Regions from separate parts of the Bacillus sp. WC2503 genome, predicted to be linked through region 3. Evidence: riboswitches for the same ligand, from Rfam matches in the RefSeq annotation. Region 3 holds a riboswitch; each other region holds the start of a gene.
What was found. A riboswitch is a leader RNA that binds a small molecule or an ion and turns the genes downstream of it on or off. The one in region 3 is predicted to bind thiamine pyrophosphate.
Positions count from the first base shown of each region.

Region 1: linked by a shared signal. The riboswitch ahead of tenA (thiaminase II) and the one ahead of thiM (hydroxyethylthiazole kinase) in region 3 are both predicted to bind thiamine pyrophosphate.
Region 2: linked by a shared signal. The riboswitch ahead of thiT (energy-coupled thiamine transporter ThiT) and the one ahead of thiM (hydroxyethylthiazole kinase) in region 3 are both predicted to bind thiamine pyrophosphate.

Region 1 is NZ_JBQYMD010000001.1:88,676-99,560, reverse strand. Features, by position in the region: gene ACUN26_RS00555 (ABC transporter substrate-binding protein) at 1-720, opposite strand, end outside; gene ACUN26_RS00550 (ABC transporter permease) at 717-1,469, opposite strand; gene ACUN26_RS00545 (ABC transporter ATP-binding protein) at 1,469-2,218, opposite strand; gene tenA (thiaminase II) at 2,187-2,882, opposite strand; TPP riboswitch at 2,966-3,069, opposite strand; TPP riboswitch at 3,130-3,242, opposite strand; gene ACUN26_RS00535 (SH3 domain-containing protein) at 3,517-4,677, shown strand; gene ACUN26_RS00530 (hypothetical protein) at 4,683-5,015, shown strand; gene ACUN26_RS00525 (DUF3965 domain-containing protein) at 5,256-6,407, opposite strand; gene ACUN26_RS00520 (CBS domain-containing protein) at 6,884-7,303, opposite strand; tRNA gene ACUN26_RS00515 (tRNA-Glu) at 7,436-7,507, opposite strand; tRNA gene ACUN26_RS00510 (tRNA-Asn) at 7,509-7,583, opposite strand; tRNA gene ACUN26_RS00505 (tRNA-Ile) at 7,593-7,669, opposite strand; tRNA gene ACUN26_RS00500 (tRNA-Trp) at 7,680-7,750, opposite strand; tRNA gene ACUN26_RS00495 (tRNA-Thr) at 7,757-7,829, opposite strand; tRNA gene ACUN26_RS00490 (tRNA-Phe) at 7,840-7,915, opposite strand; tRNA gene ACUN26_RS00485 (tRNA-Asp) at 7,924-7,999, opposite strand; tRNA gene ACUN26_RS00480 (tRNA-Met) at 8,003-8,079, opposite strand; tRNA gene ACUN26_RS00475 (tRNA-Ser) at 8,100-8,192, opposite strand; tRNA gene ACUN26_RS00470 (tRNA-Ser) at 8,249-8,341, opposite strand; tRNA gene ACUN26_RS00465 (tRNA-Ala) at 8,362-8,434, opposite strand; tRNA gene ACUN26_RS00460 (tRNA-Pro) at 8,450-8,523, opposite strand; tRNA gene ACUN26_RS00455 (tRNA-Arg) at 8,534-8,607, opposite strand; tRNA gene ACUN26_RS00450 (tRNA-Leu) at 8,611-8,699, opposite strand; tRNA gene ACUN26_RS00445 (tRNA-Gly) at 8,716-8,790, opposite strand; tRNA gene ACUN26_RS00440 (tRNA-Leu) at 8,821-8,901, opposite strand; tRNA gene ACUN26_RS00435 (tRNA-Lys) at 8,917-8,992, opposite strand; tRNA gene ACUN26_RS00430 (tRNA-Gln) at 8,997-9,071, opposite strand; tRNA gene ACUN26_RS00425 (tRNA-Tyr) at 9,084-9,167, opposite strand; tRNA gene ACUN26_RS00420 (tRNA-Val) at 9,176-9,251, opposite strand; rRNA gene rrf (5S ribosomal RNA) at 9,256-9,371, opposite strand; rRNA gene ACUN26_RS00410 (23S ribosomal RNA) at 9,473-10,885, opposite strand, start outside.
Region 2 is NZ_JBQYMD010000001.1:3,999,821-4,010,705, forward strand. Features, by position in the region: gene ACUN26_RS20600 (DUF4247 domain-containing protein) at 1-152, opposite strand, end outside; gene ACUN26_RS20605 (DUF4178 domain-containing protein) at 165-671, opposite strand; gene ACUN26_RS20610 (DUF350 domain-containing protein) at 693-1,097, opposite strand; gene ACUN26_RS20615 (PspA/IM30 family protein) at 1,296-1,961, opposite strand; gene ACUN26_RS20620 (lipoprotein BA_5634 family protein) at 2,382-2,960, shown strand; gene ACUN26_RS20625 (FeoB-associated Cys-rich membrane protein) at 2,996-3,163, opposite strand; gene feoB (ferrous iron transport protein B) at 3,177-5,165, opposite strand; gene ACUN26_RS20635 (FeoA family protein) at 5,162-5,389, opposite strand; TPP riboswitch at 5,584-5,685, shown strand; gene thiT (energy-coupled thiamine transporter ThiT) at 5,772-6,440, shown strand; gene ACUN26_RS20645 (sensor histidine kinase) at 6,663-8,537, opposite strand; gene ACUN26_RS20650 (response regulator transcription factor) at 8,534-9,223, opposite strand; gene ACUN26_RS20655 (class D sortase) at 9,263-9,883, opposite strand; gene ACUN26_RS20660 (LPXTG cell wall anchor domain-containing protein) at 9,973-10,419, opposite strand; gene ACUN26_RS20665 (hypothetical protein) at 10,595-10,885, opposite strand, start outside.
Region 3 is NZ_JBQYMD010000001.1:5,071,675-5,082,559, reverse strand. Features, by position in the region: gene ACUN26_RS26190 (anaerobic C4-dicarboxylate transporter family protein) at 272-1,585, shown strand; gene ilvA (threonine ammonia-lyase) at 1,653-2,861, opposite strand; gene thiE (thiamine phosphate synthase) at 2,970-3,629, opposite strand; gene thiM (hydroxyethylthiazole kinase) at 3,643-4,452, opposite strand; TPP riboswitch at 4,525-4,634, opposite strand; partial or broken gene ACUN26_RS26170 (toprim domain-containing protein) at 4,825-5,145, shown strand; gene ACUN26_RS26165 (AAA family ATPase) at 5,622-8,030, shown strand; gene ACUN26_RS26160 (hypothetical protein) at 8,371-9,039, opposite strand; gene ACUN26_RS26155 (TnsA endonuclease N-terminal domain-containing protein) at 9,473-10,885, opposite strand, start outside.

The sequences.
Region 1 (10,885 bases), 5.0 Mb from region 3:
GGCTTGCAATGCTTCTTTATCTTTTTTCAACGTTTTATCACCTGTTACGAAAACAAGTTCATGATAATTCGGCACACCATATTCTGCTGGATTAAAGTACGCTGGTTCATGGCCTTCATGACGCATAACAGGTACTTCATGGTTAATGTATGCTCCTGTTACAGCATCCACTTTTTTCGTAATTAACGCTGGTACTAAATCAAAGCCAACATCAACTACTTTCACCGTATCAGGATTACCACCAGCTTCTTTTATCATTGTTTTTAAATATGCTTCACTTAAAGGAGTTCCAGAATATCCTACTGTTTTTCCTTCTAAATCTTTCGGTAATTGAATACCTGCTGATTTCAGCGATACGACATGATTTAACGGTGAACGTACGACAGCTCCAATTGATTTCACTGGAATTTGTTCATTTGCTCTGGCCATAACAACATCTGGCTGATAATACAAACCAACTGTCACTTTCCCTGCTGCAGCTAAAGTTAATGGATCAGTTGGATTAGAAGGGAATTTTATATTTACCTTTATTCCTTCTTCTTTAAAGTAGCCTTTTTCAATTGCTGCATAAATAAAGCTATGTACCGCATTTGGGTACCAATCGAGCATAACCGTTATTTCTTTCTCTTTTTTACTTTTATCTGATGCTGAATTACTCGAACATCCTGCAATCATTGCAACTAATAATGTAAACACAAAGATGCGTTTTAAAAATTTCATGAATGCTTCCTCCAACTAATGAATTTCTTTTCTAATATGGAAATAAGTATGACGAAGAAAATAGCTAATAATGATAACAATACAATGGGTGCAAATACACCAGCTCCATCTAACTGTGTCATCATTCTCTTACTGAAATAACCAAGCCCAGCTTGTGCACCGAGCCATTCACCGATTGCTGCCCCAATTACACTAAGCGGAACTGCAATTTTTAAAGCTGAAAAAAAATAAGGAAGAGCAGACGGTAACTTTAACTTAAGAAAAACATCTTTCTTCGTTGCTCCATATGTAACTAAGAGCTCCTCCCATTCTTTTTTCGTACTACGCAGTCCGTCATACGTATTGACCGCAATAGGGAAAAACGTAATTAAAACTGTAACAACAACCTTACTCCAGAGGGTATATCCAAACCATAAAACGAAAAGCGGAGCAAGCGCTGTAATAGGAATCGTTTGTGAGGCAACTAATAATGGATAAAATGCCCTTTCCATCCATGTACTCGCATTCATTAACATCGCTAGCCCTACACCTAATACGATAGAAATAACAACACCTATTAAAACGACGTATAACGTTGCCGGTAAATGAACCGTAAATAATATGTCTTTTAGTTCCCATATCTTCATTACAATTGCTGACGGTGACGGTAAAATGTACATTTCATCTACAATTCTTGCTCCTATTTCCCACATAACGAGTAAAATGCTAGAAAGTGTAATGGCAGGAACTAATTCTTTCAATCGGTTCATCATACGAGTACCTGCCTTTGTAACATACTAAGAAGCTCATCTTTCAGCGCTAACACATCCGGTTTATATAAATCTTTTCGTGTTCTGTTATGATCAAGCGGCACAATCCGTTCAGTCAAAGTAGTTATCGGCTGCTGTTCCACCACTAAAATTCGATTCGAAAGAAACAACGCTTCTTCCACATCATGAGTGATAAATAAAATTGTTTTTTCCCACTCTTTCCATTGTTCAAACAACCATTCTTGCAAAGATGCCTTCGTTAAAGCGTCCAATGCGCTAAACGGTTCATCTAGCAATAATATCTCTCCGCCTGTTAATAATGTTCGGATAAAAGATACGCGCTGCCTCATACCGCCAGATAAATCTTTCGGGTATTTTCCCTCGTATCCTTGTAAACCAAATTTATGTAACAGTTCCTTTGCCTTTACTTGTGCTTCTTTCTTCTGTACACCCTGACATTCTAGTGGCAAAGCAGCATTCTCAATAATTGTTCTCCACGGCAGGAGCATATCTTTTTGAGGCATATACCCTACAGGATGACTTTTTGTTTCTGTCAGCTCTATCCGTCCAGTACTAACTTCTTCTAAGCCTGTAATAAGGCGAAATAGAGTACTTTTCCCGCAGCCACTTGGCCCAATAATGCTTACAAACTCTTTCTCTTGTATAGAAGTATTTAATTCATCGATGATTGGCTTCTCATCATAATGAAAAGAAACATTATGAAACTGTAGTATGTTCTTGCTCCTCAAATCCCCACATCTCCTTACGATAGGACATATCCCAGAATAAATATTCAAATCGACTGGAATATAAGAAAATCTCCTCTAATCTTTCTAGCTCTCGCTCTGACTTTCCAATTGCCATTTCATCTAATAAATCTATTAACCAAATACAAAGGTTACCGTATTCTTCAGAACTATATCCTTGAATCCACTCACCAAAGAACTCATGATCTCTCGCTCCAGGAATATCATTTAAACGCTTTCCAATTTCCCAATAACTCCACATACATGGAAGAAGTGCTGCTATTAATTCCGCAATTGTGCCATTTTGAGATACAGACATCATGTAATTTGTATAAGCTAAATTTTTAGCAGATGGTTTTGCTGATTCTATCTCCTCTATAGAAATTCCAAGCCTTTTTGCATACTGTTTATGGATCGTCATTTCTCCATTTAATATTCCATCAATTTGTTCAGCAAATTTTCCCATTACTTGTGGATTCGTTGCCTTTACAACACCGATGGCATATAGCTTTGCATAATCTAACAAATATAAATAATCTTGAATAATGTAATACTGAAACTTATCTTTTTCTAACGTGCCATCCCCCATCCCTACTACAAATGGATGATTATGACTCATCTCCCAAACTGGTTGTACAGTTTCTAACAATCTATTACAAAATTTCATTTCTATTTCCCCCTTCAATATATGTATCTAAATAAAAAACCACTTCTATAATCAGAAGTGGTTACAACAAATAAAATTATAGTTTATTCGTTGTTCCACTTCCCTTCGCTAGTATTACCTAGATCAGGTGTTGTAAGGGTTAAGGATTATTCCTCTCTCAGCACGAAAAGCACCCCTAGTGGTTTCAATATAAAATTTTCAAATAAAAAAGCCCCGTTTCTATACGCAAAGAAACGGGGACTCATCATTAGTGTCCGAATTGCTTCCCTACGCTAGCATAATCTAGATCAGGTAATGAAAAGGATCAAAGACTTAAGGTCTTACTCTCAGCTGGCAACACCAGCTCTCCTAGCAAACTATAAAATTATCACTGTCAGTATAACACCCTAATAAGACATCATCAACTGTTTTAATTTTCTCAATTGTCAACGAAATTACAGAGTTATATAATAATTATTATTCTATTTCGTAAAATAAAATACCAATTAATTCCACAAAAAGGAATCATTATCCTGAAAAAATTTATTTTTATATTGATTTCATATTACATTTATGTGAATACACCCACTATATTATATCTTTATACTATAATAAAATTACAACTAACTATACAACTAGAGGAGGTCTCTATTATATGAATATGAAAGCTACAGCTCTAACAGCAACTACTGTCGCAATCGCCTCATTACTTCCTTCTATGGGCGAAACAAATGTACAAAAAGCAAACGCTGAACAATTATCTAATGTCAAAACTGGATATGTCAAAGTCGATCAAGTAGCCTTACATAAAGAAGATAATACAAATAGCACATCCCTTGATACAATTCGCTTTAATACGAAAGTTAACATACTTAAAACAACGAAGGATTGGTATAAAGTATCTGTTAATAATAAAGTAGGCTATGTACAAAAAGATGCTATTCTGCAAAAAAACAAACTTCAATCTACTAATCAATACATCGTCAATGCTAATGCATTGAACGTTCGCTCTGAACCTAATTTAGAATCTTCCATTTTAGATGTATTACCAAATGGTAAGTTCGTGACTATTCAAGGAGAACAAGGCGAATGGTATAAAATTTCACATAACGGTCAAACAGGTTATGTACAAAAAGCATTCGTATCTAATGGTTCGCAGCCCTTAGTAAAAGGAATCACAGTTCAAAATGATACGAAATATACTGTTGCAACACCTAAATTAAATGTACGTAGCAATGCTAGCACAAATGGTACTCTACTTGGTTCTTTACAAAACGGTACACAGATACAAGTAGTAGAAACAGTAGGAACTTGGTATAAAATTCGTTTTGGCACAGGATACGGGTATGTGGCCAAACACTATGTGGTACAAAATCAACAGCAATCACAAGCTCAAACAGCTCAATCTTCAGCTATTCCAGCAGTTTTCAAATTCCCTACTCAAGGAAAAATCAGCTCAACCTTTGATATACGCTGGGAACAAATGCATTATGGAATAGATATTGCAGCACAAGGTAACGTCTCCATTCAAGCTGCCGCTGCAGGTAAAGTTATTAAATCATATTATTCAGCTAGTTATGGCAATGTAGTGTTCATCGCCCATCAAATAAACGGGAAATTATATACAACAGTTTATGCTCATATGAAAGATCGCACTGTACAAGCTGGTGATCAAATACAAACTGGACAATTACTAGGTCATATGGGTAACACAGGTCATTCATACGGACAACACCTCCATTTCGAATTACATAATGGAGAATGGAATTTTGAAAAAACAAATGCAGTAAATCCACTGCCGTATTTAGTTAGGTAAATTGTATGCCACGCAATATACCTCTCTTCATTGAATACTTAGCCTTTTTAGGTTTAATCTGTTGTTTAATAATTTACAATACAAACACTGTATTTTTATCTATTATCATTGCTTTTGTTGCTCTAGAAATTATGATGGAGTCATTTCAAGTGCGACTAAAGCAAAAAGTTGCCCATGTTTATAATGCTATTTTTCTATTAAGTGCCCTTATAACAAATGTTATTAGTAATGGCTTTTATTTATCTACTATAATTCCCGTATTCTTTATGGCTGTTTTATTATTCATAGCTAGATACATTAATGTCCCTAATAATAAAAAACATGAACAAGAAGCTTAGAAAGAGGAGACACTGTGTACCAATCTTTCAAAGATAACACAATGAAATATATATTGAATTTATACGGAAAACTAAATACTTTTTTTGGTATACAAGGAAGTTATACTGCACAACTTCTCCTATATGGAATGCTATTTCTCATCTTAATCACTTTCTCCTTGTTTTACTAACAAAAAAGGATCTCACATAACATTGAGATCCTTTTTAATTTATATTAATTTTTCATATGTAAAATACTGTTTAGCCACAAGCATATTTTTCATAAATAAAACTAAGATTATATTTTTTCTCTAAACCCATTCTTTGTTCATCGTCACACCAATAGAAAAGAATATCATGAATCGTCGCATAACGCTTATTTTTAAGAAATAGTTTAAAGAATGATGGTAAACAATCATGTAATTGTATAAATATATAATTGCGTAGTATTTCCTCTTTATATTCAATGCCCTTACAAATATACAGTAATTCTTCACAATAATATGCATGCTGTGGAACTTGAATCATTTCGAAAAATGGCACGTATGATAATAACTTTCCGATAAAATGGTTATATCGATCCATTATACCTATTGTCATATGTTCCATCATTTCTTTCATCACATATAAATAATCATCTACATGAGTTGTCTTTAGTGGATCTAATCGATCTGAAATTTGAGAAAGTACAGCTCTTTGACAAGCTAAAACTACTTGACTAGGTCCATAATATGATAGAAAATCTGTACACTTACGATACTTTCGCAACAAGTCATGTCTATATAAATCATACACAAAAGTATTACAATACATCGCTAGACTCATCATATCACTATTCAGCTGCTCTTTTGACTGTGCTTTAGCCCTCTTACACATATAGAAGAATGTAAACTCTAATATTTCTTTTTGAGATAATAGATGTTTACAATTTGTTATACATTTCTCATTAAATTTAACTCTATCCCAAATTTCTACATCCCCATCTGTTAATTCCCCGACACGATATTTAATAACTAAATAGTTTAAAGCAACTGCTTGTGTCAAAAGATCCCATGTTTCATATTCCAATGAAGTTTGGACAAATTCAGCTAGCCCTTGTGTTACCATAAAAGTATTTGCCTCTTCATACCAACCAATCTCTTGACATAAACGAAGAATACGTACTAAGGTTGGAATTTCATCTTTATGAAACTGTGGTAAATTCTTTACTCTATTCATTCCATAAACGATAACTGCTGCTAAATTTTCTTCTTTATAAAATTCTTTTTCTTTCCATGCTAATATAGTTCGCTCTTTTCCTTCACCTTTTGGGTGACAAGGTACAAGTAAAGATAATAATTCAGCAAAATTATTTGGTTCTATATATGTATCTGTAACCAAATTCCAATTTGGATCGCCCTGTACAGCCCTCATATAATTCCCCTTCCCTTTTTATCCCGCTATTTGCCGGGCAGTAAGACGCCCACCTCAAAATCCAGTGAATGCGAGGAAGTTAGGTGGGAAATAAAACTGCCCGTAAAAGCCCGATTGGTTCAACGAATAATCGTTGGAGGATGGACAACCCCCCCAATAATTAAAGTTTCACTTTATCTACGTAGGAAATATTAATTGATTATTACAACACTAAAAATAAATATTGTTATATTCAAAACCTATCATAATACTTATATCTATCAGTATATCACTTTTTCTCTTATTTAAAATTAGGAATGAAAAATTTAAATAAACTGTCGAAAACCTTAACTATGTACTTATTATATAATGTCTCAGATACATCACGCTAATATATTAGTTTAATCCACATATACTAGAATAATGTATCTGATTTTTATCCATCATTTATCCCACTATTTGTGGACAATAACACTTTCACTAATTAAAGTTTAACTTTATTCCGTACGTTCCGAGATTTCACTTAAAGCGAACCCAGCTTGATCATCTGCCGCTTCTCTTATAGCTAAATCACCTAATGCTAGCATCCCGACAAGTTGACCGCCCTCAACTACTGGCAATCGTCTAATTTGATACTGTGCCATTAATTCTGTAGCTTTTTCAATAGAATCATCTGGAGAAACCGAAACAATGTTTGTCGTCATTACATTTGTAATTTTATTAGACCCAGGATGTTTTTCAGCAATCCCTCGAACAACTAAATCTCGATCAGTAACAAGCCCAACGACTTGTTCATTTTCAAGAACAGGAATCAATCCAACTGATTCTTCCTTCATTTTTACAGCAGCCTCATATACATTATCTAACGGTGTACAATGTACAATATGAGTACTCATAAAGTCTCTAACTTGCGTCATTTTTTATCTCCTCCTTTTAATACATACCATAGTTTTTCCTAAATCCCTTTATTTATTTGAGGAAAATAAGATGATAAAAAAGAGGATTATACACAATAAAAAAGAGCCAGCATATTGCTGACTCTTTCTTTATGACCCGTACGGGATTCGAACCCGTGTTACCGCCGTGAAAGGGCGGTGTCTTAACCACTTGACCAACGGGCCATGGCTCCGCAGGTAGGACTCGAACCTACGACCGATCGGTTAACAGCCGATAGCTCTACCACTGAGCTACTGCGGAATAAATATATGGTGGGCCTAAATGGACTCGAACCATCGACCTCACGCTTATCAGGCGTGCGCTCTAACCAGCTGAGCTATAGGCCCATATACTTTACAGGGGCAGTAGGAATCGAACCCACACTGGAGGTTTTGGAGACCTCAGTTCTACCTTTAAACTATGCCCCTAAATGATGCCGGCTAGAGGACTTGAACCCCCAACCTACTGATTACAAGTCAGTTGCTCTACCAATTGAGCTAAGCCGGCATAAAAAAAATGGTGGCTCGGGACGGAATCGAACCGCCGACACGAGGATTTTCAGTCCTCTGCTCTACCGACTGAGCTACCGAGCCAACATAAATGGCGGTCCCGACCGGGGTCGAACCGGCGATCTCCTGCGTGACAGGCAGGCATGTTAACCACTACACCACGGGACCATTTGGTTGCGGGGACAGGATTTGAACCTGCGACCTTCGGGTTATGAGCCCGACGAGCTACCGTACTGCTCCACCCCGCGACAATATAATATTTTAAAAATGGAGGAGGTAGAGGGATTCGAACCCCCGCGCGACTCTCGCCGCCTGTCGGTTTTCAAGACCGATCCCTTCAGCCGAACTTGGGTATACCTCCATGAAGGAAAATAAATATTTTATTATTATATGTAGCTAAACCATTTCAAAAGAAAATGGAGGAGGTAGAGGGATTCGAACCCCCGCGCGATTCTCACCGCCTGTCGGTTTTCAAGACCGATCCCTTCAGCCGAACTTGGGTATACCTCCGAGACATATAATAAATAAAGTGGAGCCTAGCGGGATCGAACCGCTGACCTCCTGCGTGCAAGGCAGGCGCTCTCCCAGCTGAGCTAAGGCCCCATGTTTTTGGGAAAATCGGGAAGACAGGATTTGAACCTGCGACCCCCTGGTCCCAAACCAGGTGCTCTACCAAGCTGAGCCACTTCCCGTTAATAAAAGCGCGCCCGAGAGGAGTCGAACCCCTAACCTCTTGATCCGTAGTCAAACGCTCTATCCAATTGAGCTACGGGCGCATATGGTGCCGAGGGCGGGGGTCGAACCCGCACGGTGGTCACCCACCGCAGGATTTTAAGTCCTGTGCGTCTGCCTGTTCCGCCACCCCGGCATGTCATATTGAAAATTGGAGCGGAAGACGGGATTCGAACCCGCGACCCCAACCTTGGCAAGGTTGTATTCTACCACTGAACTACTTCCGCAAGACATGTTATGAGATATTTTATTAAAAGTGCGGGTGAAGGGAGTCGAACCCCCACGCCAAAGGCGCTAGATCCTAAGTCTAGTGCGTCTGCCAATTCCGCCACACCCGCATATTTTATTGAAAATGGTGAGCCATGAAGGATTCGAACCTTCGACCCTCTGATTAAAAGTCAGATGCTCTACCAACTGAGCTAATGGCTCTTAATGGCTGGGCTAGCTGGATTCGAACCAGCGCATGACGGAGTCAAAGTCCGTTGCCTTACCGCTTGGCTATAGCCCAATAATTAAGAAATGGTGGAGGGGGGCAGATTCGAACTGCCGAACCCGAAGGAGCGGATTTACAGTCCGCCGCGTTTAGCCACTTCGCTACCCCTCCGACATAAATGGTGGAGGATGACGGGATCGAACCGCCGACCCCCTGCTTGTAAGGCAGGTGCTCTCCCAGCTGAGCTAATCCTCCATTTGCCTGGCAACGTCCTACTCTCACAGGGACAAGGTCCCAACTACCATCGGCGCTAGAGAGCTTAACTTCCGTGTTCGGTATGGGAACGGGTGTGACCTCTCTGCCATCATTACCAGACTATATTCATTTAAGACAAGAATCATTTTAACTTATTCAACTTTTAAAGTCAATAAGTTTTTTATATTCTTTCAAAACTAGATAACATTGCTTCATATTATATGGTTAAGTCCTCGATCTATTAGTATTCGTCAGCTCCACATGTCACCATGCTTCCACCTCGAACCTATCAACCTGATCATCTTTCAGGGATCTTACTAGCTTACGCTATGGGAAATCTCATCTTGAGGGGGGCTTCATGCTTAGATGCTTTCAGCACTTATCCCTTCCGCACATAGCTACCCAGCTATGCCCTTGGCAGAACAACTGGTACACCAGCGGTGCGTCCATCCCGGTCCTCTCGTACTAAGGACAGCTCCTCTCAAATTTCCTACGCCCACGACGGATAGGGACCGAACTGTCTCACGACGTTCTGAACCCAGCTCGCGTACCGCTTTAATGGGCGAACAGCCCAACCCTTGGGACCGACTACAGCCCCAGGATGCGATGAGCCGACATCGAGGTGCCAAACCTCCCCGTCGATGTGGACTCTTGGGGGAGATAAGCCTGTTATCCCCGGGGTAGCTTTTATCCGTTGAGCGATGGCCCTTCCATGCGGAACCACCGGATCACTAAGCCCGACTTTCGTCCCTGCTCGACTTGTAGGTCTCGCAGTCAAGCTCCCTTATGCCTTTGCACTCTACGAATGATTTCCAACCATTCTGAGGGAACCTTTGGGCGCCTCCGTTACACTTTAGGAGGCGACCGCCCCAGTCAAACTGCCCACCTGACACTGTCTCCCGGGTCGATAAGACCCGTAGGTTAGAATTTCAATACAGTCAGGGCGGTATCCCACCAGCGCCTCCACCGAAGCTAGCGCTCCGGTTTCAATGGCTCCCGCCTATCCTGTACAAACTGTACCAAAATTCAATATCAGGCTACAGTAAAGCTCCACGGGGTCTTTCCGTCCTGTCGCGGGTAACCTGCATCTTCACAGGTACTATAATTTCACCGAGTCTCTGGTTGAGACAGTGCCCAAATCGTTACACCTTTCGTGCGGGTCGGAACTTACCCGACAAGGAATTTCGCTACCTTAGGACCGTTATAGTTACGGCCGCCGTTTACTGGGGCTTCAGTTCAGAGCTTCGCTTACGCTAACCCCTCTCCTTAACCTTCCAGCACCGGGCAGGTGTCAGCCCCTATACTTCGCCTTACGGCTTCGCAGAGACCTGTGTTTTTGCTAAACAGTCGCTTGGGCCTATTCACTGCGGCTTTCCGTTAAGAAAGCACCCCTTCTCCCGAAGTTACGGGGTCATTTTGCCGAGTTCCTTAACCAGAGTTCTCTCGCACACCTTAGGATTCTCTCCTCGCCTACCTGTGTCGGTTTGCGGTACAGGCACCTTTTATCTCGCTAGAAGCTTTTCTTGGCAGCGGGGAATCAAAGACTTCGCTCCATAAGGAGCTTCCCCATCACAGCTCAGCCTTCACGATAAGCGGATTTGCCTACTTATCAGCCTAACTGCTTGGACGTGCAC
Region 2 (10,885 bases), 1.1 Mb from region 3:
GCAACAGACTCGAGTGGATAACGGTCTTGAATCGACTTCGTCTGCCCGCCTTGACAGCCTGATAAAGCATAACCGGCAACAACAAGTAAAATAACGATAGCAAGTATAGGGATCACGAACGATTTAATCATGGTAAACAATCGGTTTGACATGATTACGCCCCCTTACGTTGCTCTTATAATTTGTACATCTGCAGGAATGATTGCTTCTCCCTCATACATCATTGTGCGACCATTTTGCCATTCAATACGTAATAATTTTCGGTTATCAGATTGAAATTCCCATACGTACTGTTCTTCTGAAGCAGAGAATGGTGTTTTTCCCATTACAACAACACGTCCGTTATATTGCTCTTCCATATGGTACTCGGTATCATCCATTTCAATTGTCGTCGGAACTTCATCAATTGAATCTAAACGACCATCAATTGGTGTATATAATTTGTAATACGTATTTTCACGATCTTCAATTTTCAAATAACGAATATCTTTCCCATCTTGCAGTGTTAAAACAATCTCCTTACGAGAATGCATGCTCGTTTTTCCAGTTAATTCGTACATAACTAATGAAACTTCAATCATATCGCCAGGAGCTAATGTCAAAAGACTCTTTTCCGGCTTCGGCGGCTCTGGACTTTTCATTATATTTTTAATTCGTTTAAATAAGCTCACAATCTACCCCTCCTTTTCTCTTTATAAACAAGCACCTAAAATAAGTGCACCAACAATATGTAATGATCCAGCTAACATCGCATGCGCAACACTGCCTTCTTTCGTACCTTCTTCTAAATCCAAACCAGACATTTTCTTTAACACAAACTCAATAAACATTTCTACCACTAGTAAAATAACGAAAGAAACTGCTGAAGCAAGTAGTGCTTGCCATAAGTCATTCGCTTTCGTTATTGATTGAGATAAAATGTACCCTTGTGCGAATAATTTCATGACGAAACGAGTTGTTACAGCTGTATTCCCATTTTTTATTTCTTTTAAATCATTGTATTTTGTAAAAATTGAATCAACCCACATAATTGCAAATAAAAGTACTGCACTCGCTCCAGTCCATACGAGCATGGCTACTACATTCATCCATGTCATTGCAAAACCTCCTCTAAATATAAAGTGAAACTTTAATCGGTGGGGCGTTTTCCATCCCCTACTGATTATTAGCTCCCACCAGCCTCTCTGCTTTCACGAAATGTTGGGGCGGGAGTCTTACTACCGGCAAATAGCGGGGTAATAGAAAACCGACATGAATTTGTTTAGACATGTCGGTTCATTTGTCTCTATTCTATATTATTTCTCATACTGCTTCATAATACGAGCTAATTCATCGTCAACAGCAGAATTTTTGTTTAAGCTTGCGAATTCATCATCTAATGACTTTTCTTTTTTGTAAACTTCACCGCTTGCTTCTGCTTCAGCTTCTAATTGAAGAGCTTTCTCTTCCATACGGCTTAAACCAGCTTTTGCTGAATTTGAATCAAACCCAGACATCGCCTGATTAATATTCTTTTGTGCTTTCGCTGCATTTACACGTGCTACAAGTGTTTCACGTTTATTTTTCAGCTCTGTTAATTGCTTACGCATTTCTTCTAACTTCGCACGAAGATTATCAGCAGCTGCTTTATTTTGCTCATAGCTTGCTTTATACTCATTCATTTTTTGCTCTGCATTTTGTTTTTCTTCTAGTGCACGGCGCGCAAGATCTAAGTTACTAGCTTGAACAGCCATATGAGCTTGATCTTCACGCTTTTTCACAAGTGCTTCTTGTTCTTCAAATAATAATTTAAACTTTTTCTCAAGCGCGATTTGAGCTGCTACACTTTTCTCAGCTTCTTGTACATCCGCTTGCATATCGCGTAAATATTGATCCGTCATCTTAACTGGATCTTCCGCTTTTTCAATTAATGAATACACATTTGACATTGTTAAATCTCGTAATCGTTTAAATACAGACATCCAAATTCCTCCTATGATATACCTCATATTTCAAATTCACTACTTGGAAAACTTAAAAATCTCCCTTTACAGTAAAGAATATTCATTTTTACAGCCTATGTGTTTATTATAACAAAACTAATATGTCCTTACATGTTATTTCCAAAATATAACCAATATAATATGACATTCCAGATATAACATTGTATTCCTAATATATTATATTACCAATATATTATAATTAAAACCATCAAAAATTGACTTATTTTTATTTACTTTCACTAAATTACATTATTGTAATGTTACTGTAAGCTAACTCGATAGTTACATTCCGATATTTCTTATACACTAATACCAGAAGCAACAAACAAGCTTCTCAAACTGTAAGAACTAATACAAAAACTGTATTTACTATAAAACATATGACAAGGAGAAATCATCATGAAAAAATTAGTAGGAATCGGATTAGCAGCAGCAATTTCATTCGGAGCATTATCAGGTTGTTCTTTATTAGGAGAAAAGGCAAACGGCTTTGTATTGTACGGATCAGAAGAGCAAGTAACACAAATTGCAGATAAAAACAAAAAAGAAGTGAAAGAAAAAGACTTCTATAAAATGAAACTTACAACGTTAGAAGATAAAAAAGTTCTTGTAATGGATAAAAAAACTGGTGAAGAACTAGTGAAGAAAGAGTTACTTAGCAAAGTGGATGCAAAAGACGACACGAAACCACTTGATAAATTACCAGCTGTAACAACAGAACAAGGTGTATTATTCGCAAAAAACAAAGTTGAAAATGCTAAAATCGATGGCGCGAAATTAAAATATGAAGGCAACATAATTATCGGAAGTGGCCGTGCATATGCAGATATGTTCGCGATTGTTGATGATGCAACTTACAACAATGTAAAAGGTGAAGAAAAATCGGTGGGTGTATTAAAATTTGATAAGGACCCGAGTAAAGAATTCCCTGGCAAAAATGGTGTAGAAACATCACAACTTGTAAAAATTAAAAAGTAAGAAAAAAGCTTTGCGAGATTCGCAAAGCTTTTTTTCTACTTGTGAGCGATTTGCTCCATATCCGGACTACAAGTTTGCGACTGGCATGACTTATTTAAAGAACATGCTGCGCATTTTCCTTTTTTACTTCTTTTTACGAAATTAACTAACGTATATGCTGCATAACCAAAAATGATAGCTCCAATTATAATATTGACCATCATCATACATCTCCTTTTAGAATCCGAGTAAAGATCCAACTTGGTATATAATAAGCGTTAATACATAAGCAACTACGAGCGGATAAACGACTGAGAAAATCGTCCATTTCGCTGATCCTGTTTCACGTTTAATAACAGCTACTGTCGCTAAGCACGGAACGTATAATAAAATAAAGAACATAAATGCATACGCTGATAATGCTGTATAATGTGCTCCCATTACGTTTCCAAGCACATCTTCTTTAACCGCATAAATAATCGCCATTGTAGAAACGACAACTTCTTTCGCTAAAAATCCTGTTAAAAGGGATGCTGCAGCTTGCCACGTTCCAAAGCCTAGCGGTGCAAATAGCGGTGCGATAAATCCACCAATCATCGCTAAGTAACTGTCTCCCATATCAACACCAAATCCTGATGGACCTGCATAATTTAATAGCCAAATGACAACCGAACCACCAAAGATGAATGTACCAGCTTTACGAACAAACCCTTTCCCTTTTTCCCATGTGCTAAGCCATAACGTTTTCGCTTGTGGCACGCGGTAAGGCGGTAGTTCAATGACGAAAATAGATTTTTCCGCTTTTAAAATAGTAAGAGACATTATTTTTGTAACTAATAACGCAAGGACAATCCCTGCAACGTATAAAGAGAACACAACAGTTGCCTGACTATGAGGGAAGAACACTCCCGCAAATAATGCATATACAGGTAAACGTGCTGAACAAGACATAAATGGTGTTACTAAAATTGTAAGTAAACGCTCTTTCTCCTGTTCAATCGTTCTCGCTGCCATAATACCTGGAACGTTACAGCCAAAACCGATAATCATCGGAATAAAGGCTTTTCCATTTAAACCGAAGAACTCCATAATTCTATCCATAACAACTGCAATTCGCGCCATATACCCTGAGTCTTCTAATAATGAAATGAAAAAGAATAGTGCAAAGATTTGTGGAACGAATACTAACACAGCACCAACACCGGCAATAATACCTTCTGTAACAAGCGCTTGAATAAAATCAGAAGCTCCAATACTTGTAAGTCCAGCCGTCACCCAATCCGTAAGCTGGCCACCAAAAAACTCATCTAACATATCCGATAAAGGTGTACCAATCCAAGTAAACGTAACCTGAAAAATAAAAAACATAACTGCTAAAAAGATTGGAAGTCCTAAAATTTTATGTGTAATTAATCTATCAATTTTTTCTGAAAAAGGAATTTTTCCTTCTTTCTCATGCTTCATAACATTTGTTTTTAACTTTTCAATATACGCTTCACGAGTTTTGTAAATGTGCTCTTCTAACGTACAATCAAGTTTTCCTTCTAAGCGAGATCGAATGGCTATGAGTTCCTTATAAATTGGTAATGCTTTTATTTCTTTTTCTACTACTTCGTTATTGCTTAAAAATTGAAGTGCTAACCATCTCGGATGCTCGTAATTCACTGTCTCTAAAAGAGCAGTTACTTCTCCAATTCCTTCATCCATTTGTACACCATATGAAATAAGGAATGGCTTTTTCTCTTTTTTGTCATTTTCTTTAAGAGTCGTAAGCAGTTCTTCACAGCCTTTTCCACTTCTTGCAACGACAGGCACAACTGTTACACCTAATAGTTCTGATAATCGTTTTACATCAATTACAATTCCTCTTTGCTTCGCCACATCAACCATGTTTAAACCAATTGAGACTGGCTTACCAAATTCAAGTAACTGCAACGTTAAATGCATATTTCTTTCAAACTGCGAGGAATCTACGATATTTAACATATGATTAAATTCTTCTGTTAATAGAAAGTTTGTTACAACACCTTCATCACGTGAAACTGGATTTAAATCATAAACACCTGGTAAATCAATTAATGTTCCTTGTCTATCTTTTAATTTACCAACCTTCTTTTCTACTGTTACACCGCTCCAGTTTCCTACATATTCATAAGAACCAGTAAGTGCATTAAATAATGATGTCTTCCCTGTATTCGGATTCCCTAGCAAAGCTACCTTATTCACGCTAATTCCACCTTTATCATTTTCGCGTCACAATGACGAATACTAATTAACTGTCCACGACACTCCAATGTACAAGGACCTTTAAACATCGCTTTCTGTTTCAGGCGAAGTTCGCTTCCTTCAGCAAGACCGAAAGCAGCTAGTCTACGCTTTAATAGCTGATCTAAAGACTGAATACTTTTTACTAACACTTTCTCTCCAATTTTAATATCTACTAAGCTCATAACCTTCCCCCTCAGAAGAGAATGATAATTATTTTCAAAAAAATTATACCACACCCAATTTCTCTTGTACTATACCCTTTTGCTTCATATTTATTAACATTTCGCTACAATTGTATTTCAATTATTGTCATACTGTATTCGTTTGCCATTCTCATCCATTTCGCTTACAATAAACAATAGCAAATAAAGAATCTCGTTATCACTGGGGGAGCCATGCCGCTGAGAGGGAACACTTCGTTCCGACCCTTCGAACCTGTTAGTTAATGCTAACGCAGGGATTGTGCAAACGTCCGAAATACATACCTCATTTTTATTTACGTATTTCGTATCCTCCTATGATATCTATTCTTTTTTGTACAACTTGGATTTAGGGGGAGACAACATGCGTAACACTAATTTACAAGCGATGATCGAATCTGCTATTCTTGCAGCCTTCGCCATGGTCATCGACATTTTACCATTATCAATTAAACTTCCAACAGGCGGTTCTATCTCATTCGCTATGATTCCTATTTTTATTATTGCTTACCGCTGGGGCTTTAAATCAGCTTTCTTAGGTGGTTTAGTTTGGGGACTGTTACAAATTGTCGTAGGTGATGCCTACATTTTAACACCAGTTCAAGCATTCATTGAGTACTTCATTGCCTTTGCTTTTATCGGATTTGCCGGGTTATTCTATCGTCCAATTCAAAATGCACTTTTAGCATCTAATGCGAATGGCAACGAACAATCAAACTTAAGTAGCCATAAAGATAAACCTTCATCAAAACAAAACCAAGGAAAGAAAGTAATTGGATTCATTATCGTTGCTACATTTATCGGTAGTCTAGCTCGTTACTTCTGTCACTTTATTGCCGGTATTATTTTCTGGGGACAATATGCACCGAAAGGTCAATCAGCTGTGCTATATTCATTAATCGTAAATGGCAGCACAATGCTTGGTTCTTTTATTCTATGTACAGTTTTACTTATATTTTTATTTATCACTTCACCACGCTTATTCAAAAGCATCAATGCTTATCAAATAAATGCAAACAAAAAGGGCGCTTAACTAGCGCCCTTTTTTATATCAAAATTCTCAATGAGTAATATCGATAATAAATACAATAAATGCACAAAGAAAAATAAATACCATCACACCTAGTAAATTGCTATTCATGGCTAATCTACTCCTTACATAACCTCTTTTTCTAACAAGATTATATCTCTTAAAAATAAAGATTAGGTAAAGATAATATGAAAATAACTTAAAAAAAAGCGTAGCATGTATGATCTACGCTTTTTTCAGTAAGTAGAAGTAAAATAACACACCATCTTCTGTATTCTTTACCCCATATTCAGCATCGTGCAGTTCTAAAATATTCTTTGAAATAGCAAGCCCAAGCCCTGTTCCACCTTGTGAACGATGACGTGCTGCATCCACGCGATAAAAACGATCCCAAATTTTATCTAATTGCTCTTCTTCAATATGAGTACCTTTATTTTCAATACACACTTTTATACGATTTTTCTCATCTATTGTAGAAATAATAATATCCTCTTTATTCGGTGTATAACGTATGGCATTCGTAATGAAGTTCACGATGACTTGTTCAATCCGGCCTTGATTTGCGACTACTTCAAATGGACCTATATTTTTATGAACACGAAGTTCTTTTTTCTCTATTTCTACAGAAAGGTGTTCACATATATCTTCAATTACTGTATCGATATAAAATGAATCCATTTTCATTTTATATGTACCTGACTCAAATTTAGCTAACTCAAGCATATCTAAAATTAACGTATCCATTTTATCTACTTCTCGTTCCATCGCTTGAAAATAGTACTCTTTTTTATGTTCAGCTACCCCATCCTTTAAAATAGAAATACAGCTTTTCATAATACTTAACGGTGTTTTTAATTCATGTGAAACACCAGAAATGAATTCCTTCCGCGTCTTTTCTAGCTTTCTTTCCTTTTCAATATCTTGTTCTAGCTGTCCAATATGCGAATGGAGTTTATTCGATAGCGTATTAATATTTTTCGATAAATCACCAATTTCATCTTTTGAAGTAATTGGTATTTTTTCTGTGAAATCTAAATGCGCTATTTTTTTCGTTGTATCATTTATTTTTAGTAGCGGTTTTGCAATTTGTTTCGAGTAATAAAACGAAGCTAGAAAAACCAAAACGACTACAAATGCAATAATGTAAATGTAATAATCTTGTACCATTTGTACAGCCTCATCTACTGGTTGTAAAGAAGCCATCGCATATATATATGCTACTGATCCATCTTTTTCTTTTATTGGCTTAATTAATAATTTATACTTTATATCATTCTTTTCAAAATCCATTGTCTCTATTGTATATCGTATTTTATTGCTTTCTTTTAATAATAAATCAGTTTGAAATTCTTTTATATTATCCAAAAATAAATTGTTTTTATAAATTGGATTTACGGGAACTGTTCCATCAGAAGGCTGCACTTTCGTAATTGTCCCATTTATATTGAAATCGGAATTTTGAGCAACCCTCTTCTTCTCCAAATCACTCAAATTCCCAGCAACTTTTTTTCTTTCCTCATCGATTAAATCTTGTGCTACTTTTGGCTTTTCCTCACTTGCCTTAAGTTCCCTTTCAGCTAACTTCTTACTTAGTGGTTTATTAGCCCAACTCAAACTCCCCTCTGCTGACTGTAAATATGATGTGATGAAACTGTCATTTCTTAGCAAACCACTAAAATAAACCTTTTTTCCTACCAAACTAGGTAGTATCCTACTTTCAATCTCATCTATATTCATGAGGTTATACAGAGGAATAGTGATTGTTTTTTGTCCAAATTGTTTCTCTGCCCAACGCTCTAAAGTAATCTCCACATAAAAATCATCCGCATGTTTTAAATTTCCATTCTGATCTAATGTTGTAATCCACGTGTTATTTTCTCTTAAAAATTCTTGCTCCAGCTTCTGGATTCCATCTGCACTTCCTGCATAATTTAAATAGTTCTTTTCAAAAGAATTTAAATTCACTTTAATATCTTCCACTTTTCGATTTGCATAATATTGTTTGAAAAATATCGTTTGTCCAATAAAAATCGTCGCTAAAATCAACATACATAATGCTGTTGTGAGAGTAAATAATTTTAGTACAATCCCTTTTCTCATACATTCCCCTCAAACTTATATCCAGTTCGCACTACAGTTGTAATGTACTTTGCTTTCTCTCCTAATTTATTTCTTAAATTACGAATATGGCTATTAACCGTTCGATCATCACCAGCAAATTCATATCCCCAAATTCTTGAAATTAATTGTTCCCTTGTTAGTACAATTCCTTGGTTTTTCATGAAATACACCAATATTTCAAACTCCGTATGCGTTAAACTAACATCTACCTCATCAACAGTAACAGTACGTGATGGAAAATGAACGTGGATACCATGAATTGATAACGTATCATCTTCATTCTCTAAAGGTTTCTTCGATGCTTTTCTACTTTCTAATAATCGTTTCGCTCTTGCTAATAAAATTGGTGGACTGTACGGCTTCGTCACATAGTCATCTGCCCCAAGTTCAAAACCAAGTAACGTATCATCTTCATCTACGCGCGCCGTCAACATAATAATAGGCACCTCGGACGTCTTCCGAATTCTTCGGCAAACAGACCATCCATCGAGTTCCGGCAACATAATATCTAAAATAACTAAATCAACCTCTTCTTCTTCAAATACAACTAAAGCTTCTTTCCCGTCCCTTGCTTCAAACACTACATATTGTTCACTTAAAAAATAATCTTTTAATATTTCACGTAAAATCTCTTCATCTTCAACAATTAAAATGTTTTTTGACATAACCTATGTATCCCCCTCTCGCCTTCAGAAACTATAATTTTATTTTGAATAACTAGCAGTTAACTTCGCCTCGATAATATATCTATCCGGTGCATCTCCTATATAATCAAATGGGTAACAAGTTGTCAGTGTTAATAGTGGTTCTTCTTTTTTTATAATAACAGTACGATCATCCGCATGGGTAATCCACGTCTTTTGAATTTCATATGTGTAAGTTTTATTATCATACTCTAAAGTAAGAGTATCCTTTTCTTTCAACTCTCCTAAATCTGTAAATACAGTATCCCGGTGCCCACTTAATACAGTATGTCCCCCTCCAGATGGCGTTGTCGTTAAATCGCTAACAAACATACCAACTCCTTTTTTGAGCGTTGCATCATTCGCTCCCCAATATATAGAAAACTTCTTCTTTATTTTCGGTATATTTAACATTGCTACTTTTTCTCCTTCTTTATGTTCTATTTGAGAAGAAGGCACTTGAGAAGTTACAGGTGTTTCATGAGCAAGTTGAGTATCTTGTATATTTTTAAGATTCTTTATTTCTTCTGCCGTTAATTCTTGCGCAGAGCTTTTTCCTTTATACCATTCCACAGCGTAATATGATCCCATGAATAGCCCTATGGCCATCAATATGATACCGATATAATTGAGTAACTTCATGTTTCATCCCTCCATGCAAAAAATGGTAGGAATAACCTACCATTTTTAATATGTGAAATTATCCCATTCTTTATAGGACAATATTTTATTTACGCCTTAACTTTATTACGACGATTCAAACCAAATAATGTACCTACCGCTACAAGACATGCGCTTAATCCCATCATTGCTACATTATTAGATGCTGTATTTGGTAATTTTTCACCTTTTACAACTGGCTTCGCTACTTCTTTTTTTGCCGCATCTTTTTTTTGTTGCACTTGTGCTTCTTCTTTTTTCCTTACTTCATTCTTTTGTTGCTCTTTTATCGCAGCTTCTTTTTTAGCCATATCACTTTTCTCTTGGACTTGTGCCGCTTGCTTTTTCTCTTCTTCATTTTTTTGCTGCGCCTTAATTGCTTCTTCTTTTTTAGCTTTATCTTGTTGCACTTGCGCTTCTTCTTCCTTTGTTACTGTTCCAGTATCCGCACTTGCTACTGAAGAATATCCTACTGTTAAAAGTGCCATTGCACAGATCGGTAATAGTTTCTTTTTCATTTTATCTCTCTCCTCTTATACGTTTTACATCACTTCGCATCGGATGTATCACTAGAATAAACAAGAGAGATAAATATAAGATGCAGATGAAATATATTTCATTTAAAGATTTCATTGTAGAAAAATAAAAAACATCGCAATATATACGATGTTTTTTGAGTGCGTGTCTCAATATTTACATGTTACTTTCGCGTGTTTCAGAAGTAGAGCGGGCCGGAGCGATAACTAATTGTCTCGGCTCAGTTTTCTTGAAGTGATTTTTGACGTTACACTTACGACGTTGAACAACCCACGCTTTAATAGGATTTGTTAAAATAATCTTTTGCTCTTCGTTAGGGGCCTCTTCTTCCAATCTACAACTTTCGCTCCATTTACGCCATTTCATTGTAATTTGCGAAGAAGAATGATCGTCTTTACGATCAAACAAGTGCAAAAAATCCATTTCTCCAGCTAGCATTACGGTGTT
Region 3 (10,885 bases):
CGATATGGGAGTTCTATGAGAATTAAATTATTCTCTTTCCAAGGTTACAACATTTAAATTAAAATGTCTACTTATTTAGAGATATAAATATAAAATTCCAATGTATTATTTTTTCGAAATAATTTAACAAAATACGTGAATGTTACTTTTTTTATGTTATATAATAAAAAACGTATATAAATCAAAGATCCCTTCGGATATTTCACTAATTTTCATTTAAATTAAATTATTCGAATATATCTTAACTTATGAATTTCGGAGGTAATTTATCATGTTTTGGCTACAATTTCTTACCTTATTACTCTGCATTTTTATTGGTGCACGCCTAGGCGGAGTTGGCTTAGGAGTAATGGGTGGAGTTGGTATGGCAATACTCGTTTTTGTCTTCCACTTACAACCAACCGCTCCTCCTATCGATGTAATGCTTATGATTTTAGCAGTAATTACTGCCGCTGGTGCTTTGCAAGCCGCTGGAGGAATGGAATATCTTGTTCATCTAGCTGAGAAAGCTTTACGAAAAAATCCAAAGCGCATTACATTTTTCGCACCAATTGTTACTTATTTGTTCACACTATGTGCTGGCACTGGTCACGTTGCCTATTCTGTACTTCCTGTTATCGCAGAAGTCTCTCGTGAATCAGGAATTAGACCGGAACGACCAATGTCAATTGCCGTAATCGCTTCTCAACAAGCAATTACAGCTAGTCCCATTTCAGCTGCCACAGTTGCCCTTTTAGCAATGTTAGCTGACTATAAAATTACCTTATTAGATATTTTAAAAGTAAGTATCCCTTCTACTTTCATCGCTTGTATGGTAGCTGCATTCGTTGCTAGTAAAATGGGGAAAGAACTAAATGAAGACCCTGAATACTTAAAACGATTAAAAGAAGGTATGATTCCTAAGCTTGAAAAGAAAAAAGAATTTGTAGGTGTAAAAGGCGCTAAATTATCAGTTATTCTTTTCCTAGTAGGAACTTTCCTTGTCGTACTTCTTGGTTCATTTGAAGCACTTCGTCCGGGATGGATGGTTGACGGGAAGTTAGTTCGTCTTTCCATGCCAAACACAATTGAAATGGTTATGTTAACCATCGCAGCTCTTATTATTATTTTCTGTAAACCAAATGTAGAAAGCATTGTGTCTGGTAACGTCTTTAAAGCTGGAGCAACAGCGGTTGTTGCTATTTTCGGTATCGCTTGGATGGGAGATACTTTCTTTAACGGAAACTTAAATATGATTCAAGGATCAATTCAGCACTTAGTTACAAGTGCACCATGGCTATTTGCTATCGCATTATTCATTCTATCTATTTTACTGTACAGCCAAGCAGCAACAGTTCGTGCCTTAATGCCACTTGGACTATCTCTTGGTATTCCGCCAGCATTACTGATTGCTATGTTCCCTGCAGTAAACGGATACTTCTTCATTCCAAACTACGGAACAATTGTTGCTGCCATTAACTTCGACCGCACTGGTACAACAGGTATCGGTAAATACGTTTTAAATCATAGCTTCATGATTCCCGGCTTAATCGCAACCTTTACTTCTATCGGAATTGGAATGCTCTTAATTTCAATTATGTTTTAAATAAAAAGCACAAACCTATAAATTAAAAGGGTTTGTGCTTTTTTAATTAAACGTTTGTTTAATTTTTTCAATCAATAACTTCTACAACATACCCTTTCTTTTTTAAACCACTCAATATTTCTTCAATATGATTTCTATCTTTCGTTTCTAATGACAAGTGCAATTGCGCATATCCTGGAAATACCTTTGTACCAATCCGTTCTAAATGTATATTTAATACATTCGCTTCAAAATTTGTTACAATCTCGAGCAAATGATGCAAATAGCCTGGCTTATCTTTAATCATTGTCGCGATGTGAATGAAGCGTCCTGCTTCAACCATTCCATGCTCAATAATACGCGAAATAAAGTTTACATCGACATTTCCACCACTTAGTACGGATACGACCTTTTTTTCTTTTATTGGGACTTTGTGATAAAGCAAAGAAGCTAATGAGCTCGCACCAGACCCTTCAACCAACAATTTGTTCCGTTCAAGAAGCATTAACATCGTTCGTGCAATTTCCATTTCATCTACACAAAACACATCATCCACATAACGTTGTACAAGTTCAAAAGTCAAATCACCTGGCCTTTTAACCGCGATTCCATCCGCCATAGTTGGCGTCGACTCTACTGTTATTACCTTCTTTTCCTCAAGTGACTGTTTCATTCCCGGACAAGCAAGTGTCTGCACCCCATATATTTTCACTGATGGCTTTTGTTCTTTAATTGCCATCGCAACTCCTGCAATTAATCCTCCACCTCCAATAGGACAAATAACAGCCTCTACCTCTTCCAGCTGTTGTAATATTTCCAGACCGACTGTACCTTGACCAGCAATTACTGCTTCATCATCAAATGGATGTACAAATTTCGCTCCTGTCTTCTCTTTTAAATCTAGTGCATAAGCTAATGCATCATCAAATACATCACCTTGTAATTCTACATGTGCACCGTACTTTTTTGTCGCAAGTACCTTACTTAACGGAGCACCTTTTGGCATCACAATCGTACAAGGAATACTAAGCATATTACTAGAATAAGCGACTCCTTGCGCATGATTTCCAGCAGATGCCGCAACAACACCATTTTCTAAATCACCTTTCTCAAGAGAAACCATTTTATTATAAGAACCACGTACTTTAAAAGAGCCTGTCTTTTGTAAATTCTCCAGCTTTAAATACACTTCATTCTGTGATAACTCACTAAATGTACTTGAATAATCTAATGGGGTCATATGTACAATGCCCTTCATTTTCTCATAAGCAGCTATAATATCCTGAAATACAATCATGCCTTCGCCTCCGAAACAATATATGTTTATACATACTAGTTTAGGCGGCATATTTTGTTTTATACGACAAAAGACCACGTAGTATTTTCATACTACATGGTCTTTTATCTACAAACACTTATTTACTTCCCCAGCTAATCGCTTCGTACTTTCATACGCAGAATCCGCTAGACTAATTGCAGAAATAACTGAAACACCATCCGCACCCGCTTCTATAACGGCAGCAGTATTTTCAATTGTAATCCCACCGATACCAACAATCGGCACTGTAATTCCTTGTTCTCTAAAATGAGCTAAACCTTTCGTTCCTTGAACAGCTTTCGTATCTTTTTTCGTACTCGTTGGGAAAATAGGGCCAACTCCTAAATAATCAGCTCCGTTTTCAATCGCCCATTTTGCTTCTTCAATTGTATGTGTAGATACACCGATAATTTTATCTCCCATCTTTTCACGAACAGATGCAATCCCTTCATCATCTTGTCCTACATGAACACCATCTGCATCTAATTCAACGGCCAATTCTACATCATCATTTACAATGAAAGGAACACCATATTCCTTGCAAAGCGCCTGCAATTTCTTTGCAAAACGCACTCTATCCTCTCCAGTTAAAGTCCCTTCTCCCTTTTCACGAAATTGAAAAAGTGTCACTCCACCGTCTAACGCTTCTTTCAATATAGCTAACGGATCCTTCATGCAATTATTGCTTCCCATAATAAAATACACTTGTAATAGGTTAGACATTTTCTTGGTTTCAATGCGCATCATGTGTTTCATCCCCTTACTCTAACTCCTCAATCTTCCCATACTTCTCAACATCACCGGAAGTTGTATTCGCTAATTGATTTAAAAATTCAATTTGGAAACTACCAGGCCCTTTTTCTACCGTCTTAGCAGCTGCTAGTTCCGCAGCTACACCATAAAATGTTACTGCTGCTACTGCTGCCTTTACATAATCTTTTTCTACCGCAATAAATGCTCCTATTACAGAAGTTAGTAAACAACCCGTTCCAGTAACCTTTGTTAAAATAGAGTGACCGTTTCGAATAAGAATCGTTCGCTCTCCATCTGTAACGACATCTTCTTTTCCAGTAATGACCGCAACTGTATTCAATTCCTCTGCTGTCTGTTTTGCAATATTTACAACATTGCCATTTCCAGTACCAGCATCTACCCCTTTAATTTCCCATCTCTCATTAATAACGTTAGCTACTTCAGCTGCATTCCCACGAATTATCGCTAGATCTATTTCAGCTGGAATATGTCTCGCAACTTCTGTTCGATACGATGTTGCTCCTGCGCCAACAGGATCAAACAATACTGGTACATCATTCGTATTAGCCGACTTACCAGCAAGTAACATCGCTTCTACTTCCTCGGGACGAAGTGTTCCCATATTTAATACTAACGCTCCCGCAATGCTAGCCATTTCTGCTACTTCTTCTTTTGCATACGCCATTACAGGCGATGCCCCTAGTGCTAACAAACCGTTCGCTGTAAAGTTTGTTACAACAACATTTGTAATATTATGAACGAGCGGATTAGATTCCCTCACTAAATCCACTACTTTACTAATTTCTTTCATATTCATCCTTTTCATCTCCTAACTATAATGATGGGAGATACACAAAAAGGCACTTTGCGCGTATGCAAAGTGCCTGAACATGTGCTTTTACACTCTCCCTACGCTGGCATTATCCAACAGGTTCAAATGGTCAATGACGGATTAGTCATACTCTCAGTTTGCATCCACAAACTCCCATGTGTTTCTTATTCATCTACTTCAAAGTCTACTCTTATTCTAGTAAAATAACAAGTTCTTTACTTTTCCGTATAAAGTGAAACTTTAATCAGTGGGAGTTTTGTTCATTCCACTAAAACAGCTCAAACCTCGAGCGAAACTGAATCTCAAGAAAATGTATGCTATATTTAACTTATGGAAATTTGAAAGGATGTTTTTAATATGTCAAAAAGCGTTGTAATCGCTGAAAAACCTTCCGTTGCGCGAGATATTGCTCGTGTACTGAAGTGTGATAAAAAAGGAAACGGTTATCTTGAAGGTAGTAAATATATTGTAACTTGGGCTTTAGGTCATCTCGTTACATTAGCAGATCCAGAAAGCTATGATGTGAAATATAAAAAGTGGAATTTAGAAGACTTACCGATGCTACCGGAGCGTTTGAAATTAACGGTTATTAAACAAACTGGTAAACAGTTTAATGCTGTGAAAAGCCAGCTACTTAGAAAAGATGTAAATGAAATTATTGTCGCTACAGACGCTGGATTATCTCTATAAAACTTTCTTGTACATAAATCTTAAAACATGTTACACCTTTGATTTAACAACAATATCTAGAGTTTATTAAATTGCACATAAATAAAAAGTATACATAGTTCACTTTTTATTTAGAAATTACTATCTGTGATTTACAAAATAATATCCAAATATAAGTTGTGAGTTTAAAATAAATATCAGGTGGTTGTAAGAAAGACGCAAAATTTCGAATGAACTTGCTGCGTTTACAAAAAAAGATGTGATATGTTATCCCCTCAATCAAAGAATTCTAAATAAGTTTTAATCAGCCCTCTTATAAAATAGAAGTTCATTCAAAAAGAAGCAAATTTAATTTTATAATTTATATATTATGTTTCCAACTTTGCGGAATTAGTATAGTAATTTACTTTAATTGATAGATTTTATAATTATCGTGATTTAAAAATATAGTAATATATATTCATATCACATTATAGGAGGGATCTATGAAGATGAATTTTTCAGCTATTGAAATTAAAGGAGCTTGCTTTAAAGAAAATAGTGAATTTGCTTTTTTTGATAAAGTTAATCAAAAATCTTCAATTATCTATGGAAAAAATGGAAGTGGTAAATCCAGTTTATCTAAAGCTTTTTATGAGAAAAGAGTTACGTTAATGGACCCCTTACACAAGGGGAATTACGAAACTCTAATATTCAAGGAATTGGGTGAGGATAACGAAACTAGGAATGTAATTTCAGAAGAAACTCTTAAGGAAGTACCTATTTTTGTCTACAATGAAGACTTTATTTTGAATAATGTTCATTTTAAAGAAGAAGGCTTAGATACAATTGTTATGTTAGGCGCTCAACAAGATATCTCAGAAAAAATAACAAAAACAGAATTAGAAATATCAGAACGCCAAAAAGAATTATCTGATTTAAGAGATCGTGAAAGAGTTTATTTAGATAGAAGTTCTACAGATGCACCAGACTATTATTTAGGAAAAATTATAGAAAAACTTCGAAGAAAATGGGCTGAACGACAAAGAAAAATTCTTGGTAATAAAACAAACTCACCCGTAAGTGAGCAAGGTGTACATAGTTTAATGCACATTCAAGAACGTGAAGAGGATCTTGAATGTTTAGAAGAGAGATACACAACTAAATATAATATTTATGAAACTTCTAAACAAGCAAGTCTACTTCCAGTCCCTCAAAATATACATAATATTTCAAAGGACATTGAAATAATCAGGCGTCATTTATCGCTTGAAATCCCTATACCTGATTTAACAGAGCGTGAAAAGAAAATTTTAAATATTATTGAAGAAAATAATAATAACTTCTTAAACCAATCTACGGAAATTCTATCTTTAGAAGAAAAAACTCATTGTCCAGTATGCTATCAAGATTTAAGTAATGAATATAAACAATCAGTTTTAAAGTCACTGTCTCTGATATTAGAAACTGAAGATGCCAAACTCCATATAAGAGATTTGGAAAAACTTAATATAAATTACATTCAATTTGATTTTTCAGCTTATGATAATTTTGACAATAAAGATAAAATTTATAAACTTAAAGAACTGTATACAGAATATAATCGTCAAGTTGAATTAATTAATGACAGTATATCTGCAAAAAAAATAAATGTTTATATACCTATACATCTTGAATTTGAAATTTTAAAAGTACATAGATTAATTAATGAGACTTTAGATGAATTTAAACATCAAATTGAAGAATTTAATTTACAAATTTCAAAAATTGAGGCTATTAAGCAAGAATTAATTGAGATAAATCAACAGATAGCTTTAAAAGAAAATAAAGAAGACTATAATAATTATTTAGATAAAAGACAAAATTATAAAAAACTCTGCTTCAATATAAAACAAGGAACAAATGCATTAGAAAAAGTAGAGAGTTATTTAACTAGTTTGAAGGCACAAATAGCAAACACAGAAATTGCTTGTGATACAATAAATAAATTTTTAAGTTTCATTTTTTATGCTAAAGACAGATTAACACTACATGCAGATAATAATCGATACATCATAAAATCCCGTGGGGAGCAAATTCAATTAAAATCTCTATCTATTGGAGAAAGGAATGCAGTAGCTTTAAGCTATTATTTCTCACTAATGTTCCAAAATAAATCTGAAGAAGATAAATTTTCTTCTCCTTGTATATTAGTACTAGATGATCCAATTTCTAGTTTTGATTTTGAGAATAAGATAGGCATATATTCGTTTTTAAGATTTATCTTAAATCAAATTCACAGTGGTAACGCTGAAAGTAAGGCTATATTCTTCACCCATGATTTAGAAGTATTCTATAATGTAGAGAAAATCTACAACGACATCGGAATAAAAGGAAATAAAGAGATTTTAAAATCTAAATTAATGAACCATGCTTTAATTCCTTTTAAAGATGTTAGTAACGATTATAGCTTGTTTTTACAACAAATATATGAATATGCAAGTGGGGTAAATCAAGATACGTATGAAAATTCTATAGGAAATACTATGAGAAAAGTACTTGAAGCATTTGGAACCTTCAATTATAAAATGGGTATTGATAAGTTAACTACAGATTCTAGAATTCTAAATCAACTACCTAAAGAACCAAAATATCAGGAGCATTTTAGTAATAGTATGTATAGATTGGTGTTACATGGTGACAGTCATCTTGAGAACCGTGCACATATTTTTATGGATAAAGATTTTTACCCCTTCATTGATCGAGATGAAAAAGTAAGAACGGCAAAAGATATTCTTATCTTTCTAAAATTACTTAACCCAATCCATTTAGAGACGCATCTAAAGAAAAATAATGATATAGCCCCTGAAATCAAATTGAGTCAAATAAGTTCTTGGGAATCTGAACTTTTTGAAGACGGATTAGTTGTTTCATAAAAAGTAGAAGCCTTAATATAAAATTACTACAAAAACTTTATACTTTATATGTGCCCTAAAGCACACAAGTTAATATGTTGTAGCTTTAAAATAAAGTTTGATTAAAAGTGCCTCGTAAACCCATATTTACGATAAATAAGAAGAATCTATTTTGAAAAAAAGTTTGATCAAAATGGATTCTTCTTCAGCAGATTTAAGTTTGGTTTTTATAAAAAAGTTTGATCATTTTCTACCTATGATTTTCAACAATCGTGCCCGTTTGTTGAACAAGAAAAAGTAGTATTTCTGTTAATCGAAGGTTGTAATCACTTAATTTAATTCATTTAAGGCTCGTGGTGGTCTATATTTTTTTGTACCTTTTTATTAAAGGTAACTTAGCTTCTAATTCTTCGAAAAAATAGTTCTTATTTCCTTTTAGGAATAAATATCTGTGATTATAGGGTTCTTTTTCAAATAGGGAATACCAATCATTATCATTTCTTAATGGTTCCTTATCATACGTTATTGTGATTGATTGAAAATTGTGACCCATTTCTTTTACATTCCATATTCTAGCCATATCTTGTAAGGGAACAGGAATTTTCTCGCCAACCTTGAATTTTCCTTCGTTACCTTTAAGAAAAATATCTTTATATTTCACAATTAAGGGATTTATAAGGCAAGCTTTTCTTAAATCACCTTTCTTTTCGCTTCCCTTGATTGACATTACAATTTTCAGCTTACCATCTACTTCTACAGTATTGTCTAACTGTTGTTCTTTTCCATAATTAAACCCAAGAGTATGAGTTTTTGCTTTGTAACGTTTATTTAGAAAAGGAACTACCTCTTTTATATCCACTTGGCTGTTTATTCCACAATAGCAACACAGTAGTCTTAATATTATTAACTCGGTATTAAGCATTTCGTTATTTCGTTGTAACTCATATATCTGCTCACAAGTAATGTTTTCGTTAGTAAAAAAATGTTCATATTCTCCCCTAAAAATGATTGAAAAGTCTCGCTTATTCATTTCTAACTCTCCCTTTTCTACTAATGTTAAATAATTCTTCACCTTTTTTTATTTTTTAAGAAATATTCAACATGTGGTTTAATTTTTAAAGTAAATGTTTTAAGGGTAAAAAGAAAACCCTTTATTAATTAACAGGGTTTTATCAAACTTTATTTTAAATCAACAAATTTCAAAATAACACACAAAATTTTCACCTTCACAAGGTTAGTTGTAAGAATTCATCCTAATTAATGTTCAGTCTATAACTTAGTCGCATCCCCCTCTTTATTACTAATATATGGAAGGGAAAAGGACTCATTTTGAACAAAGATTGATCAAAATGAGTCCTTTTTATTAACTTATTAAGTTAGCTTTTATAAAATGGTTTGATCAAATTAATATGCATGTTCTTCAAGACATCCTATAAGAACTCCTGTAAAACACATAGTGAACTTTAAAAAATATTATTAGATTCTCCATTCATTACTTCGCTACCTTTAATAATTTTATATTCCATTCTACTTGCAGCCGCAGTTTCTCTAGCTGCACGTTCTTTAGCTAAAACTACAGGATCTTCAATTTTATTATCACCTTTAACTTCAACTATTACATAATCTCCATTAGTCTTTTCAACTAAAAAGTCGGGGTAATAATTTCTTACAATATTTGAGTCTGGATCAATATACTGAATATAAAAATCCGTCTGGCCATGAGTCAGCATACCAGTGAAATAGATTTTTTTTATATCTTGCAGATTGACAACATCTTCGAAAAATCTTTTCTCAGGTTTTGAATCAAAACAATACGTGTCTAAATGAAAGCTTTTTTCTTTAAAGGCTGTATATTCACTTTGTGATAACTCTGCAACTAGCTCTGGCTTTGCAGTTACCTGATAGTAACCCTCTCTTGGTTCCTTAACTAAATCGATTTGATATTCTTCTTTACTTTCGTAAGGTTTTAATTCATAAAGGAACTCAAAAAGTTTAGGAATAATATGATCATACAATACGTCATTATAATCACTTACTAATTCTACGAGTTGCTCGATACCAGGTAATGAATTCAATAAAAGATCTTCTATTTCAATACAGGATTTATTGAGGTATTTAGCAATTTCAGCCACTAATGTGTATTGACTAAATTGTCTTTTGTCTCTTTCATCTTTTAAATCTTCACTGATTTTCCGATTACCTTTTAACCCATCCTGACTAATTCGTTTTAATTGGTACTTTGTTAAATCAATTTTACCTAGTTCAAAATTAATTACACCTGTAATAGTTTTATCTCTTAATGAATGTAATTTTTGTGTCCTATTTAATGTAACTTTAACAGGAGGTGGAACTAATCTAATTTTATATTTTTCTTTATTAGTTTCTACTTTGTTTAAATCTTCGATATTTAAACGGAAATTTTTATTTAACTCATCATCTAAAATCTCTAAGTTCTCCTCTGATAAATAAACTTGTCCTGTTTCTTGCACTGGTCCAATTGCTCGTAAACATCTCATTGTAGCTTGTAGTACAAATACCTTTGATTTAGGTTTTCGATATAATGCTACACCGAATAATGAACGACAATTCCACCCCTCGCGTCCTTTATTTACTAATAGGATGAATTGCTTGTTAGATCCAGGCGAATCTAACTTATTAAATTCTCGAATGTCATCATTTGAGGTGATTTTATCATCACCAACATTCACCAAAATTTTATCAATTGGAATACCTAAATCATTTAAGGTCTCTTCTAATTCTGGACGTAATTCATTTTGTAACTCTTCTACGGTACTAGCAAAAATTGCGAGTTTAGGTAACATTCCTTCGTACCTTTGATTATTGTACTTCTCCCAGAAATCTTTTACTGCAATTCG